Regions from separate parts of the Paenarthrobacter sp. NPDC091711 genome, predicted to be linked through region 1. Evidence: predicted binding sites of a transcription regulator. Region 1 holds the regulator's gene; each other region holds the start of a gene.

Region 1 (5,109 bases):
GGCGCCTCTCAGGACACGTACGCCACTACGGCGGTCTCTGAACTGGATTTCGCTTCGCTGGCACTGGACGCCTCAGGGTTGCCCCGACGTCCCCTCAGCACTGTGTTCTTTGGTGGTGGCACTCCCACGCTTCTCCCGGCAGAGGACCTGGCACGGATCCTGAAGGCCGCAATCGGCCACTGGGGTCTTGAACCCGGCGCCGAGGTCACTACCGAGGCCAATCCTGATTCTGTGACTCCGGAATCCCTGCAGGTTCTGGCCGATGCAGGCTTCACCCGGGTCTCCTTTGGCATGCAGTCAGCCGTCCCGCACGTTCTGAAAGTGCTGGACCGGACCCACACGCCGAGCCGGGTGCCCCTTGTTGTGCAGTGGGCACGTGAAGCAGGCCTTGCTGTGAGCCTGGACCTCATCTACGGCACACCCGGAGAGTCCATGGCTGACTGGCAGCTGTCACTCGAAACGGCGTTGTCCTACCAACCTGACCACATCAGTGCCTACGCGTTGATCGTGGAGGAGGGCACCAAACTTGCCGCCCAGATACGTCGCGGTGAGGTACCCGGCATTGACGACGACGACCACGCCGCCAAGTACGAGCTGGCAGACTCATTGATCTCCGCAGCGGGCTTGACCTGGTATGAGGTCAGCAATTGGTCACGTACGCCGGAGCAGGCTTGCCGGCACAATCTTGCCTACTGGCGGGGAGATGACTGGTGGGGCATCGGGCCGGGCGCGCACTCGCACGTGGGAGGCGTCCGCTGGTGGAACGTCAAGCACCCCACGGCGTACGCCTCAAGGCTTGGAAGTGGAAGCTCTCCGGCTGCCGGGCGGGAAACTCTCGACGCCGAAACCCGGGAAGTCGAGCGGATCATGCTTGAAGCCCGGCTTGGCACAGGATTGTCCGTGGGTGCTTTGGGCGCGATCGGACGGCACGCGGTAGCCGGGCTCATTGCCGACCAACTGGTGGACCCTGTACAGGCGTTCAAGGGCAGGCTCGTCCTGACGCTGAAGGGTCGGCTCCTGGCTGACGCCGTAGTCCGAAGGCTCCTGCCCGACTGACCGCTACTTAATCCAGCGGAGGTTGATTTTATAGCGGTGAGGCTGCCCGTGGTTTACGCGGATGCCCGCCGAAACGGAGAAGCACGTCAGGGCCACCCAGATTGCGGTAGCGATGACGGCGAAGATGTTGCCAACAACAGGCAGCAAAACCAGGATGTTTGCCAGCACGGCGGCAATGGTGGGAGGCAACGTGAAGTTCAGTGCTTCTTTGGATTCCTGCGCTGTGAACGGTCCGCGATCCTTGAAAATCAAGTAGATCAAAAGGGACGGCAGGCACCCCAGGATGCCGCCAAAGTGGGCCAGAGTGGCCCATTGCCTGTCCTCGCCGGCCGTCAACGGTAGTGCGTTGGCAGGCGCGCCGTGGTACTGGGGCCGGCCTGCGGCGCTGCCCGGTTCTTCAGGAGCGTTATCTGCCACGGTGTCTTCCCTTTGCTGTAAAGATGCTGCGGTGTTGCTGTCCCAGAATACCGGCCCCAACGCTCTTCCCGGGACAAACGCCCCGTTGACACGGTACTTGCTGATACCGGAGGGTCTTCGCCTCAAGGAACAGTCAGGAAATCAATGACTTCTTCGACGCGGCCCAACAGTGATGCCTCGAGGTCTGCGTACGTGCGGACTGCCCCCAGGAGCCGTTGCCAGCCCAAGCCTACGTCCTCTGCGGTTTCGTGAGGCCAGCCGAAGGCCCTGAGGATTCCCGTCTTCCAATCGATTCCTCGAGGCACGGCGGGCCATGCGTCAATGCCCAGGACTTTGGGCCGGATTGCCTGCCAGACATCCACGTAGGGGTGTCCAACAATGAGGACGTTTCCTGCAGCCCCCGGCACTGTCATGGCGTCGGCGGCGATGCGGGACTCTTTGGAACCGGGGACAAGATGATCTACGAGGATGCCAAGCCTGCGCCCTGAGCCGGGATTGAAATCGGCGATGGCGGACTTCAGATCATCAACGCCATGCAGTGGCTCCACCACGATGCCCTCCACCCGGAGGTCGTCTCCCCAAACTTTCTCGACGAGCTCGGCGTCGTGCTTTCCTTCCACCCAGATGCGGCTGGCCTTGGCTACCTGTGCCCGTTGCCCCTGGACCCTCACGGATCCTGAAGCCGTCCGGCCGGACGGAACGGCGGACGCGGCAGCGCGTGGGGCGGGAGGCATCAACCGTATGGCCTGCCCTTCAAGCAGGAAGCCAAATCCCAGTTGGAATGACTTGGTCTTGCCCCGCCGGTCTTCGAGGGTCACCACGTGCATGCCGCCCGATTTCTCTACACGCGTGACTTCGCCCACCCAGCCCGACTGCACGTCCTCGAGGACCATTCCACGTTGGACGGCGACTTCCGGCAGCTGCTTTTTGGCCGGAGCGGACAGATCCTGCGGACCCCAATTGTTCAAAGCCAAGGGATTCCTACCTTTTGTGCTGGTTTGTGGTGCGGGCCGAAGCCGGCCGCGGCAGGTTTCAATGCTAACAACGGGGTGGCTCATACTAGACTTGTTAGCACTTGGGCATGTTGAGTGCTAAGTGTGGAGTCCGATTGAGATCCCGCGTTGACCGGTCGAAGCGACCATGGCAGTCGTCAGGAGGTGGTGCTATGAGTGAGCCGCGCAAGCTCGAAGTGCTGCGTGCCATCGTTGAGGATTACGTACATTCCAGGGAACCTGTGGGGTCGAAGGCCCTCGTGGAGCGGCACCATCTTGGCGTTTCCAGCGCCACCATCAGGAATGACATGGCCGTCCTGGAAGAGGAAGGCCTGATCGCGGCGCCTCACACCAGCGCAGGGCGAATCCCCACCGACAAGGGCTACCGCTTATTCGTTGACCGCATTTCGCAGGTCAAACCTCTCTCCGCGGCCGAACGCAGGGCCATCCATTCGTTGCTTGAGGGCCCGGATGATGTTGATGACATTCTGGAGCGGACCGTAAGGCTCCTGTCGCAACTGACCAATCAGGTCGCCGTCGTGCAGTACCCGCATTCCAACCGCGCTTTGGTCCGGCACGTGGAATTCGTCCAGTTGGCCCCTCAACAGATCTTGGTGGTCCTGATCGCGGACACCGGCAGTGTTGGTCAGAAGGTTATCGACGCTGGCTCAGACGTCAGCAATGAGGCCTTGATGCTCCTCAGGTCCCGCTTCCTTGGCAACATTGCCGGCACCCAATTGGCTCTTTTGCCACAAGTGCTTCCCTCCGTTGTTGCCCTGTGTCCGCCGGAACTGCGCAGCCTGGCGCAGACGTTGGCCCAGGGGCTCCAATCGCTGAGTGACACCAGCCGGGAAGAGCGAATCCTGATGGCGGGAACGGCAAATCTGGCCCGCTCCAACGTGGATTTCCCCCTGAGCATCGGACCGGTGCTGGAAGCACTTGAGGAACAAGTTGTGATGCTCCGGTTGTTGTCTGACATGGGGGATGATCCCCGCGGCGTCACCGTGAGCATTGGACGTGAGAACCCATACGACGGCTTGGCGGAGGCCTCCGTCGTGGCTACGGGCTACGGCTCCGGTGCCAAAGTGGGAATTCTTGGCCCCACCCGCATGGACTATCCCACCACCATGGCAGCCGTTCGCGCCGTGGCCCGTTACCTTTCCCGCATTCTCGGCGGCTGAACGCCGGTCCGAGGAAACATCCGCAGTACAACAAGGAAGAGATACCGACTTTGAGCAGCCACTATGACGTTTTGGGAGTCTCGCCGGAAGCCACCGGGGAAGAGATCAAAAAGGCGTACCGCAAGTTGGCGCGGAAACTGCACCCTGACGTAAACCCCGGTGAAGATGTCGCGGAACAGTTCAAGGCCGTGACGCACGCCTACGAGGTGCTGTCTGATCCCCAGAAGCGGCGCGTTTACGATGCCACGGGCAATGAGAACGGCACGGACAACGGTTTCGGTGGAGGTTACGCCGGCCAGGGTTTCGCGTTCCAGGACATCTTCGACACCTTCTTTGGTGGAGGCGGCGGCCACGGTGGACCAGCCTCCCGTGTCCGTCGCGGCCAGGACGCGCTGATCAGCGTCCGCATCGACTTGAAGGACGCCGTGTTCGGCGTCAACAGGAAGCTCGAAGTGGACACTGCCGTGATCTGCCCCACCTGCGATGGCAGTTGCTGCCGCCCGGGCACCCACCCGGAACGCTGCGACATTTGCGGTGGCAGCGGCCAGGTCCAGCGCGCTGTCCGTTCCATCCTCGGCCAGGTTATGACCGCTGCCCCTTGCGGATCCTGTGAAGGCTTCGGCACGGTCATCAAGGACCCCTGCAACGAGTGCAATGGACAGGGCCGCATCCGCAGCCGCCGTTCCCTCACCATCAAGGTCCCCGCCGGCGTTGCCACTGGTACACGCATCCAGCTGTCCGGGCAGGGTGAAGCAGGACCCGCAGGCGGCCCCGCAGGCGATCTCTATGTGGAGATCCGGGTCAACAACGACTCCATGTTCATGCGTGAAGGTGACGACCTCCACGCCACGCTGAGCGTGCCCATGACCGCGGCGGCACTGGGCACGGAACTGCAGTTGGACACTTTCGACGGCGCACAGCACCTGGACGTGAAGGCCGGTACCCAATCCGGAGAAATCATTACCCTGCGCGGCTTGGGTGTTACGCACCTCCGGGGGTATGGACGCGGCGACCTCAAGGTGCACTTGCACGTGGAGACCCCAACCAAGCTCGACCCCGCCCAGGAGGAACTCCTGCAGCAGCTCGCCAAGCTGCGCGGTGAGCAGTTTACCGAGGGAAAGCTTGTTGCAAGCGGCGGAATGTTCGCGAAGCTTCGGGACAAGCTCGGTAACCTGTAGCGGTGAGCAATCCGGTTTTCTTTACACCGGCGGGAAGCCTTGACCAGCTGATCCCCGGGGCCACGTTTGTGTTGGAAGGTGCTGAGGCCCGGCATGCCGTCACCGTCAAGCGATTGGCCGTGGGGGAGCCCGTGGATATCGCTGACGGTTCGGGCATGCGGTTGACTGGCACTGTGGTTGACGCCGGTTCCGGCACCCTCACAGTGGAGGCATCCGAGGTATTCCTCGAGCACCAGCCGGAGGTCCGCCTGGTGCTGGTTCAGGCCCTTGCTAAGGGCGATCGGG
Region 2 (5,109 bases), on a different contig from region 1:
CTCACGGCCTACAACACCGACTACATCGCCATCGCCCGGCTCTTGAAGGACCATCAGGTTCCCAGCGGCCACACCGTGCTGCTCCGTGGTGCAGGCGGCATGGCCAAGGCTGTCGCCGCAGCCCTGCGGGACGCCGGGTTCACCGCTGTCACCATCGTGGCCCGCAACGAGGACACCGGCCGTGCCCTTGCCGATCTCTACGGTTTCGCATGGCAGAACGACGTCAACGGTTCCACCGCGGACCTCATCATCAATGTCACTCCGCTGGGAATGGCGGGCGCGGACGAAACGGCCCAGTCGTTCGACGACGCCACAATCGCCGCCGCACGGGTGGTGTTCGACGTCGTTGCCTTGCCGTCCGAGACACCACTCATCAGTGCTGCCCGTAAGGCTGACAAGAAGGTGATCACGGGCGCTGAGGTCATTGCCATCCAGGCGGAAGAGCAGTTCGTCCTCTACACGGGCGTGCGCCCCACAGCGGGGCAGGTCCGCGAAGCGTCGGAATTCTCGCGTCGCTGACGGCAGGAGCGCGTTAGAACGTCACAGGCTCCACAACAACAGCCACTCTCTCCTCGCCAATCCGGGTGAGGACCAGGGTGGCTGTTTTTGCGTCCTTGCCCTTTGCCGGTTTGGCGGGAAGCAACTGCTTCCGCAGCTCTTCCGGGGTTACCGCCGTGCCGCGCTTCTTGATGTCCAGTACTGTGATGCCGTTTGTCTTCACCCAGGCCTTGAGGGCCTTGACGTTGTACGGCATGACATCAAGGACCTTGTAGGCCCGGGCGAAGGGTGTGTCCTGCAGTTCCGGAGCGCAAATGTAAGCGATGTGCTCATCCACCAGATGCCCACCCAGCCGTTCGGCGACGTCGGCCACCAGCCCTGCGCGGATCACCGCACCGTCCGGTTCGTAGAGGAAACCCTCAACAGGCCCGACGGCGGCTACCGGGCCGCCGTCGAAATCTGCGCTGCTGGTGATTTCAGCCGCGCCCTGACTGCCGATCACCAGCGCGGCGCGGCGCACGCCGGGGCGGGACACAGCGTTGAACCACAGGGTCACTTCGGTGACGTCGCCGCTTACTGAAACCCACTGGGCTTCGCAGCCTGAGGGCACGGAGTCATGGGGAATGCCAGGACCCATTTTGACGCCGATGGCGCGGCCAGTAGCCGCCAGGCGCTCCACGAAGGACAACGGGGGAGAGAAGGCTTCAGGGTCCCAGATCCGTTTGGTTCCGGAGGTGGACGTGGTCCGCCGGGCGGGATCCAGCCACACGCCGTCTATCCCTTCCAGGTCCACGGTTGTTGCATCAGAGTGGACCACGGTGGCATGCGGAAAAGGAATGAGGTTGATGGTGGCGCAGGCGGCAGTGGTTTCGTCCATCTCTACGGCGGTCACCGAAATGTCCATGGACGCCATCGCCATGGAATCGGCACCCAGGCCGCAACCAAGGTCTGCAACGTGGGAAATGCCGGCCTTCGCGAAACGCTCGGCGTGCCGGGCCGCGACGTTCAAGCGGGTGGCCTGCTCCAAACCGGCCTGGGTGAACAGCATCTGCCGGGCAAACTCACCGAACTTTGCCTCTGCGCGTGTCCGAAGCCGGGACTGTGTGAGGACCGCTGCTACGAGTTCAGGGGAGTGCCCCGCCTTCCGGAGGTCGGCGTTGACGCTGAATGAGTCGGCCTCCCGGTAGGGTCCCAAAGAGGCAAGAAGTTCCCATCCTTCAGTAGTCAGCAAGGGTGCGATCTGTTCCTGCGGTGCGTGAGACATGGGATCAAGCCTAACGGCGCGGCGCTTGACGGTGTGACTGGCGAATCAGCCGGATAGGGTTGATTTCATGGAAGACAACGCTGCCCCGCACACCTCCACCCTGACAAAGTTCGCGCGCCCCGCCCTGATAGCGGGGGTCGTGATCGCGGTGGTCTGCATCGGCCTGCTGATCATCATCTTCGCCTTGGATTCCTTCAATGCCGCTACCTATTCGGTGGCTGGCAAGAGCGTCAATGACGCCACCGATGAAGCGCGAGGCATCCGCGAACTTTACAGCGGCGCCCGGACCGGTGGAATCATCACGCTGGTGATCTCCGGCGTCGTGGCTGTTGCCTCTGCCGTGGTGCTCTACCTGAACCGCGGTAATGCTCCCCTTGACGAGGATGACGACGGCGAAGACTACGATCTGGACGACCTCACGGGCAGGTGAAGGACGTTCACCCATGACGAAATGCTGGCACTCACCTTGACCGAGTGCTAACGCTTACATAGAGTCGTATTAGCACTCTCCCCCGGAGGGTGCTAACCACGCCAAGCGTCTTCCGGCACCGCGACGACGGTTGAACGCCCAGGCACCCTAGTTCTTAGTCCATGAATCAGCTCATGAAAAGGAGAGTCCGAGTGTCGGTCTCGATTAAGCCTCTTGAGGATCGTATTGTTGTTCGCCCGCTCGAAGCAGAGCAGACCACGGCTTCCGGCCTGGTCATTCCGGACTCCGCGCAGGAGAAGCCGCAGGAAGGCGAAGTTGTTGCAATCGGCCCCGGCCGCTTCGATGACAACGGCAACCGCGTACCGGTTGACGTAGCTGTTGGCGACGTCGTCATCTACTCCAAGTACGGTGGAACCGAAGTCAAGACCGGCGGCAACGAGTACCTCGTTCTGTCCGCCCGCGACGTCCTTGCGATCGTCGTAAAGTAACTTCCCGGAGCCCCGCACCGCCGTCGCGTTGGAATCATTCCAGCCGTCAGCGGTGCGGGTTTTCTGTCTTGAAAGGACACAACCATGGCAAAGCAGCTTGCTTTTAACGATGCTGCCCGCCGGTCTCTTGAGGCCGGTATCGACAAGCTCGCCAACACTGTCAAGGTGACGCTTGGCCCGCGCGGCCGCAACGTCGTGCTGGACAAGAAGTGGGGCGCTCCCACGATCACCAACGACGGCGTGACCATCGCCCGCGAAGTTGAGCTTGATGACCCCTACGAGAACCTTGGCGCACAGCTGGCCAAGGAAGTAGCCACCAAGACCAACGACGTCGCCGGCGACGGCACCACCACGGCTACCGTGCTGGCACAGGCCCTGGTCAAGGAAGGCCTGCGCAACGTTGCTGCCGGCGCCGCTCCTGGCGAGATCAAGCGCGGCATCGAGGTTTCTGTTGAAGCAGTCGCAGCCCGCCTCCTGGAGAATGCCCGCGAAGTCGAAGGCACCCAGGTTGCCAGCGTTGCAGCCATCTCCGCGCAGAGCGACGAGGTTGGCGAACTGCTGGCCGAAGCGTTCGGCAAGGTTGGCAAGGATGGTGTCATCACCATCGAAGAATCCTCCACCACCCAGACCGAACTGGTCCTCACCGAGGGCATGCAGTTCGACAAGGGCTACCTTTCCCCGTACTTCGTCACCGACGCTGAGCGCCAGGAAGCCGTCCTCGAGGACGCCCTCATCCTGATCAACCAGGGCAAGATCTCCTCGCTGCAGGACTTCCTGCCGCTGCTTGAGAAGGCCCTGCAGGCCAACAAGCCGCTCTTCATCATTGCTGAAGACATTGAAGGCGAAGCCCTGTCCACGCTGATCGTCAACCGCATCCGCGGCACGCTCAACGTAGTTGCCGTCAAGGCTCCGGGCTTCGGCGACCGCCGCAAGGCCATGCTCCAGGACATCGCAACGCTCACGGGCGCCCAGGTTGTTTCCCCGGATCTTGGCCTGAGCCTGGACACTGTTGGCCTGGAGGTACTTGGTACCGCCCGCCGCATCACGGTGACCAAGGACAACACCACCATTGTTGACGGTGCCGGCACGGCTGAGGACGTTGCGGACCGCGTTGCACAGCTGCGCGCTGAACTCACCCGGACGGACTCCGACTGGGACAAGGAAAAGCTGCAGGAACGCCTGGCCAAGCTGGCCGGCGGCATCGGCGTGATCAAGGTTGGCGCAGCCACCGAGGTTGAGCTGAAGGAAAAGAAGCACCGCATCGAGGACGCCGTTTCCTCCACGCGTGCAGCCCTCGAAGAAGGCATCGTTTCCGGTGGCGGTTCCGCTCTCATCCACGCCCTCAAGGCACTGGACGAGTCCCCGGCCGTCAAGGCGCTGGAAGGTGACGCAGCAGCTGCTGTGGGCATCGTCCGCCGCGCCCTGGTCCAGCCGTTGCGCTGGATCGCCCAGAACGCCGGATTCGACGGCTTCGTAGTTGTTGCCAAGGTTTCCGAGCTGGAAGCCAACCACGGCTTCAACGCAAAGTCCGGCGAGTACGAGGACCTGATCGCCGCTGGCGTGATCGACCCCGTCAAGGTCACCCGCTCGGCTCTCCGCAACGCCGCTTCCATCGCTGCCCTGGTTCTCACCACCGAGACCCTGGTTGCCGAGAAGCCGGCTGAGGAAGAAGACGCACACGCAGGCCACCAGCACTAACGGCCCTGTTCACCACAAGCCCCGGTCATGATGACCGGGGCTTGTGGTGTTTCCGGAGGTGGTGTCCGGCCAGCGCCGCCAAGCTCTTGTGAGCGTACGACGGCGGCGGTAACCTGACGCTACTAGGACGGCTTGGGTGCGCCAACCGGCTGTTCCCGGTCGCAAGGTGAACCATGACAGTTCCGGACACAGACTTGGATTTGGGGCGCTCGGCGTTCCACGAGCGCCGTTGGCGCGATGCGCTTGAGTGCCTCTCCCGCGCCGATTCAGAGGGCGGTCTCCCTCCACAGGACATTGAATTGGCGGCGTCAGTGGCGATGTTGCTCGGCTTGAATAGCCAGAGCATCGAGTACCTGGCCAGGGCTCATGACGAATTCCTGACTGTGGGCGACACGGACAGCGCCGCGAGGTGTGCGGCGTGGCTGGTCATGTTCCTGATGGACATGGGTGAGGCCGCCCGTGGCAATGGTTGGTTGTCCCGCGCCAAGCACTTGCTGGAGGGGATGCCTGATCCGGGTGCGGCCGAGGGGTACCTCCTGATCCCGGCTGCCCTGGGGTTGTTGCGCAGCGGAGCCCCGGAGGCCGGACAGGGCCTGTTCGCCAGGGCATTGGAGCTGGGTACCTCGTTTCACGATAAAGACCTCCAAGCCTTGGGCCGGCTTGGCGTCGGAACGTCCCACGTTTCCCTTGGACACGTGGAAGAGGGGTTGCAGCTGCTGGATGAAGTGATG
Region 3 (5,109 bases), on a different contig from region 1:
ACTCCGGAAACCGCTGCCGTGACCAACAGGGCAAGGCCCGCCAAGGCCAGTGTGAGCCGGGCATAACGGATCGTGAACGGCGTAGTGGGCGCCTTCCGGAGGACAGGCTCAGCCGCTGGGGATTCCTGGGGCGACGCCGGTGCTTTGCTGTGCATGGTCTCCATCGGTTTCTCCTGCTGAGGTGCCAAAGTCAGTACCACCCCTGCCTGCGTTTCGTCTGGTTCGTCATCAAATGCCTCTGCTGGACCAGCGGCCGTTTGGACTTGTTGCCGCCTGTTCCGCAGAACGTACGGCGCCACCCAGACCATCCACAGCGCGACAGTGACCACGAGTATCACTGAGCTGCTGAGAGGGAAGTCCACATTCAAAACCGTAGAAGCAAATCGCCGGGTGCGGCGGCATTGCGGCCGGTGTGTCGTGGGCGAGTCCGCAAATGACTGGAGATATGGACGAAAAGGCCGATGACCTGCCCGTTTATCCCCTGAGCCATCGGCGCAGAAGTCCCTCCGGCACTTCATCGGCCGTCAACGCGAAGGACCGGTGATCCGCCCATTCGCCGTTGATGTGCAGGTAGCGCTCCCGATACCCTTCATCGCGGAATCCGAGCTTCTCCACAACCCTCAAACTCGGCGAATTCTCTGGCCGGATGTTGATTTCCATACGGTGCAGACCCAGCACCCGGAAGCAGTGATCGGTTGCCATGGCAACCGCTGTGGGCGCAATGCCACGCCCGGCGCGGTCCTTATCCACCCAATAGCCGAGGGTAGCCATCATGGCCGATCCCCACACGATGGACGAGACCGTCAGTTGGCCCACGATCTGCGGCTCGTGGAAGCCCGCGGTTCGCTCAACAATGAGAAACGGCAAAGCCGTTGACTGACGGGCTTGGTCGTTCAAGGAACGCACCATTTGGCGGTAGCTGGGAAGGCGTCCACCCGGAGCAGGGTTGGACGCCTCCCACGGCGCGAGCCACTCGCTGTTCCGCGAACGGACTTCGGACCACTCCCGCTTGTCGCGGTAACGGATAGGCCGAAGCAGCAGGTCTCCGCTTTCCAGCGTTACCGGCCAGATCGCAGAGCCATACATCATGTGTCTATTTGGGAAGTGTGGCGGTGAAGTTGGGCAACCACTCACGAAGCTCAGGACCAAGGTCTTCGCGTTCGCAAGCAAGCTCGATGCACGCCTTGAGGTAGCTCAGCTTGTCTCCGGTGTCGTAGCGGCGGCCGCGGAAGACAACGCCGTAAACCCCGTAGCCTTCGCCTTCACCGGCAGCGAGCACCTCAAGGGCGTCAGTCAGCTGGATTTCTCCACCGCGCCCGGGGGCCGTCTTCTCCAGGACGTCAAACACGGCCGGGTGAAGGACGTAACGTCCAATCACGGCAAGGTTGGACGGCGCCTCTTCCGGAGAGGGCTTTTCAACGAGCTGCTTGATGCGCACGTAGCCATCCTCGCCGATATCCTCAACATCGGCGCAGCCATAAGCGCTGATCTTGGAAGGCTCCACCTCGATGAGGGCAACCACGGAACCGCCGGTCTTCTGCTGAACGGCGATCATTTCGCTCAGAAGGTCCTCGCGGGCATCGATCAAGTCATCGCCAAGCAGCACGGCGAAGGGCTCGTAGCCAACGTGCTGCTTTGCACGAAGGACAGCGTGACCAAGGCCGTTCGGGTCGCCTTGGCGCACATAGTGAATATCACCGAGGTTGGTGGCGGACTGAATGGCTTCAAGCTTGGCGGTATCGCCCTTCTCAGCCAAGGTGGCTTCAAGAGCCGGTACACGGTCAAAGTGGTCTTCCAGAGCCCGCTTGCTGCGCCCTGTAATCATCAGGACGTCATGCAGGCCCACCTTGACTGCTTCTTCGACGACATACTGGATGGCAGGCTTGTCCACCACGGGCAGCATTTCCTTCGGCATCGCCTTCGTGGCGGGAAGGAACCGGGTGCCAAGGCCTGCTGCGGGAATGACGGCCTTACGGACAGCGTTGTTTTCTAGAGTCACCGGACTAATGTAACGGACGGAACACATCAACGGCTAAACCCCTCGCCGCGTCGGTAGCACATTTGGGTTCCGGAGTGGATAACCCCCTGCTGCCCTCCCCGCAAGCGAAGACCACACGATCGGACACTCATGGCCTCCAAGGAAGACATACGCAGCAGCCGGCGGCTGCACAGGCGGACCCTCACGCCGGAACACCTGGCACATGCAGGCGAGACACTTGCACAGCACGGGACAGCCTGGGCAGCCATGGTCTCCCCCGGCGCCTCCGCCACCTTTGCCGTGTACCTGGGCGTAGCGTTCGAGCCACCCACCATCCCCCTGATCACGTCCCTGCACGAGGCAGGGCACCGTGTTCTTCTGCCCGTTTGCGAGCCGGGGCGACTCTTGAGCTGGGTGTATTGGACACCTGAAACGGCCTTTGTGCGGTCCTCCTATGCGCCCATCGATGAACCGGAGGGTGAACGCCTTGAAAGCTCGGTGGTAGCCGGAGCCGCGGGTATCTTCATGCCCGCCACTGCGGTGGACCGGGACGGCAACCGGATCGGCCAGGGCGGCGGCTACTACGATCGGCTGCTCCAGGGCCTGGATGCTTCCAGCGGGCGGCCGCCCACCATTGCGGTGGTGTTCGACGACGATTTGTTACCTTCAGGTTCCATACCCGCCGAGCCATTTGATCGCCCCGTGCGCCAGGTGCTGACCCCTTCCGGCGTAGTTCAGCTCCACGACGCTGCCGAGCACGGCTGACCCAGGCTGGCTTATCGAGTGAGGTCCGGCACAACCACTGGTACACCTGGCGTAGACCGATGATAGAATTGGCACTCAGGCCCTGCGACTGCTAAGGCGGATTTTTCCACCAAAGGCGCACAGGACCTGAATTTTGTCCTAAAGGAGGAACTCAGTGCCCACATACGCATACGCCTGCAAAGACTGTGACCATGCCTTTGACATCGTCCAGTCCTTTTCTGACAGCTCCTTGACGGAATGCCCCGAGTGCAAGGGCGCGCTGCGGAAGAAGTTCAACAGCGTGGGCGTCGTTTTCAAGGGCTCCGGGTTCTATCGGACTGATTCCCGTGACGCCAAGGGCAGCACCGTTTCGGCGGCTCCTGCAGCTCCTTCGCAGGCCCCTGCAGCAGCACCGGCAACCGCAGCTGCGAGCAGCTAAGCGCTTTTCCACATAGGACATCAGGGCGCTATTTGCGACCCTGGAAGCTGGCTAACGTGGCGACATGCCACACATGTCACGCAGCGCCCTCCTCGCCCGCGCCGAACGCTCATCAGGACCCGCCGGTAATTGGCCACCGCTAAACCATCCGCCCTCCACGCCACGCCTTTCCCGCGCCCGCGCCAATTCGCGGTTGAGCGGGAATCGTCCAAGAGGTCGCTCTGGTCAACGGGGGCAGCGGACAAAATTCGGCTCCTGGGTTGCACGCAACCGACGCTTGGCCGTAGCACTCCTCTTGTGTGTGGCTGCGGGCATCGCAGTCCAGCAACTCACTCCTGCGCCGGAGAAGCGCGTCAGCGTCCTAGTGGCAGCACGTGACCTTCCAACGGGGACCAGCCTTGCTGAATCTGATTTCACCACTATCGAAGTGCCACCCGACCTCGCTATCAGTGGATCTCCGAACAGCGTCAGCGCCTTGGTTGGTCGTCAGCTCGCGTCGCCTCTTGGCAGGGGGCAGATACCTTCGGAGTCGAGCCTGCTGGGCCCGGGCCTCCTGACGGGATCACCTCCGGGATCAGCAGCGGTCCCCCTCAGGATGGCCGATGCCTCCTCCATCCAACTACTCTCCCCGGGCCAACTCGTAACTGTGGTCCTCACATCAGCGGGGTCCTATGACGAAGCAAGGCCCAGCCAGATCCTTGCAGGCCCGGTACCTGTCCTCTGGACGTCAGCCCTGGGCGGCAAGCCCGGTGAATGGTTGGGCACAAGTGACACTGATGGCCTGGTAGTGGTGGCGGCCGATCCCCAACAAGTAGAAAAGCTTGCCGGCGCATCAACGCAAGGCAAGCTTTTCTTTGTTTTGGTCAGTCCGTAGTGGTTGGCACAACTATCCCTGGCTGCTCAACCCCAGTGCGGGGGCTTCTGTTCCTTGAGCCACTGTTCGTGGTCATAGCCGGAATCATCGCCCCACCGCCGGGGATCATCCTCGGCGGCCTTGGTGGGAAGAATCCCGGTGGAGCCGGTCTTGGCTGCGGCGGATTTCTGATCCGCACCATCCTCAGCAGAACTGCTGGTGACCGTCTCGCTGGATTCCTGGGCAGCGGTGTCCTCAGTGCCTGTTTCCTGATCCATCAATGGTGCTTCTTTCGCATTCTCTGCCTCATGAACGTCGCTTTGAGGTTCCCGGTCAGCATGGTCCTCGGTACCGGCGGCCAGCACGGGCTGGGCATTTCCTGGATTCAATTGTTCCCCATCCGCGTACAGGAAACCATGGTGGGCCGACGCCGACTGGGCGATGTGGTTCTCAAGCCCCAGGTAAGAGCCAATCCGGTCCGCGCAGGAAGAAGGATCGGTGAAGACCTCGATGGTCCAGAGCGACATGTAACGCCATCCCATGCGCTCCAGCAGTTGCGGCCGCAACCGGCTCCGTTCACGGACGCTCATCCGCCGGTACCGTTCGGTGCCATCGGATTCGATGGCAACGGGAGTGGGGATTTCGGCACCCTCCCGGCCAATGGTGTGGACGGGGTCCGCAGCCGCAGCGATATCCAGCACGCCATCGTAAAGATGCCATACCCGGGCTCCACGGGCGCGCAAGCGTTCGCCAAGATCGGCCACCAGCGGATCTTCACCCAATGCCTGCTCACTGGCTACAGCGCGCGAGGCAGGTGTTCCGAGGTTACTGTTCCCGGAGAGCTCACGGTCCAGCAGTTCGTAGAAGTCCACTGCACCATGGGCCAGGCGATCAAGGTCAAGATCCTCGGGCCGGAAACACGACAGGACGTGCATGGAGCGGCGGGCCCGGGTCATGGCCAAGGCGAAACGGTTCCGACCGCCCTCGGTGGACAGCGGACCGAAGGAGTGGAGCGCACGGCCATGCGGCGTGCGGCCGTAGCCCAGCGAGAAGATGACGTGGTCCCGCACCAGGCCCTGGGCGCGCTCAAGGTCC

Evidence for each region. Region 1 encodes HrcA, which represses chaperone genes, less so after heat shock. Its sites were predicted from a motif close to TTNGCACTCGNNNNNNNCGAGTGCNAA; they were not measured.
Region 2: groES (co-chaperone GroES) is a predicted target of HrcA. The motif match lies at 2,217-2,243, and genes of this name have one in related genera.
Region 3: ACIQH5_RS03550 (FmdB family zinc ribbon protein) is a predicted target of HrcA. The motif match lies at 2,812-2,838, and genes of this name have one in related genera.

What each region holds. Positions count from the first base shown of each region.
Region 1 covers NZ_JBIVTF010000001.1:191,371-196,479, forward strand. The annotation lists gene hemW (radical SAM family heme chaperone HemW) at 1-1,056, shown strand, start outside; gene ACIQH5_RS00930 (DUF4870 domain-containing protein) at 1,060-1,473, opposite strand; gene ACIQH5_RS00935 (DUF3097 domain-containing protein) at 1,596-2,447, opposite strand; gene hrcA (heat-inducible transcriptional repressor HrcA) at 2,639-3,646, shown strand; gene dnaJ (molecular chaperone DnaJ) at 3,697-4,824, shown strand; gene ACIQH5_RS00950 (16S rRNA (uracil(1498)-N(3))-methyltransferase) at 4,827-5,109, shown strand, end outside.
Region 2 covers NZ_JBIVTF010000002.1:77,536-82,644, reverse strand. The annotation lists gene ACIQH5_RS03660 (shikimate 5-dehydrogenase) at 1-519, shown strand, start outside; gene ACIQH5_RS03655 (SAM-dependent methyltransferase) at 533-1,762, opposite strand; gene ACIQH5_RS03650 (hypothetical protein) at 1,830-2,192, shown strand; gene groES (co-chaperone GroES) at 2,384-2,680, shown strand; gene groL (chaperonin GroEL) at 2,765-4,378, shown strand; gene ACIQH5_RS03635 (LuxR C-terminal-related transcriptional regulator) at 4,552-5,109, shown strand, end outside.
Region 3 covers NZ_JBIVTF010000002.1:49,511-54,619, forward strand. The annotation lists gene ACIQH5_RS03530 (hypothetical protein) at 1-329, opposite strand, end outside; gene ACIQH5_RS03535 (GNAT family N-acetyltransferase) at 475-1,086, opposite strand; gene galU (UTP--glucose-1-phosphate uridylyltransferase GalU) at 1,094-2,026, opposite strand; gene ACIQH5_RS03545 (5-formyltetrahydrofolate cyclo-ligase) at 2,129-2,743, shown strand; gene ACIQH5_RS03550 (FmdB family zinc ribbon protein) at 2,898-3,161, shown strand; gene cpaB (Flp pilus assembly protein CpaB) at 3,439-4,035, shown strand; gene ACIQH5_RS03560 (AAA family ATPase) at 4,062-5,109, opposite strand, start outside.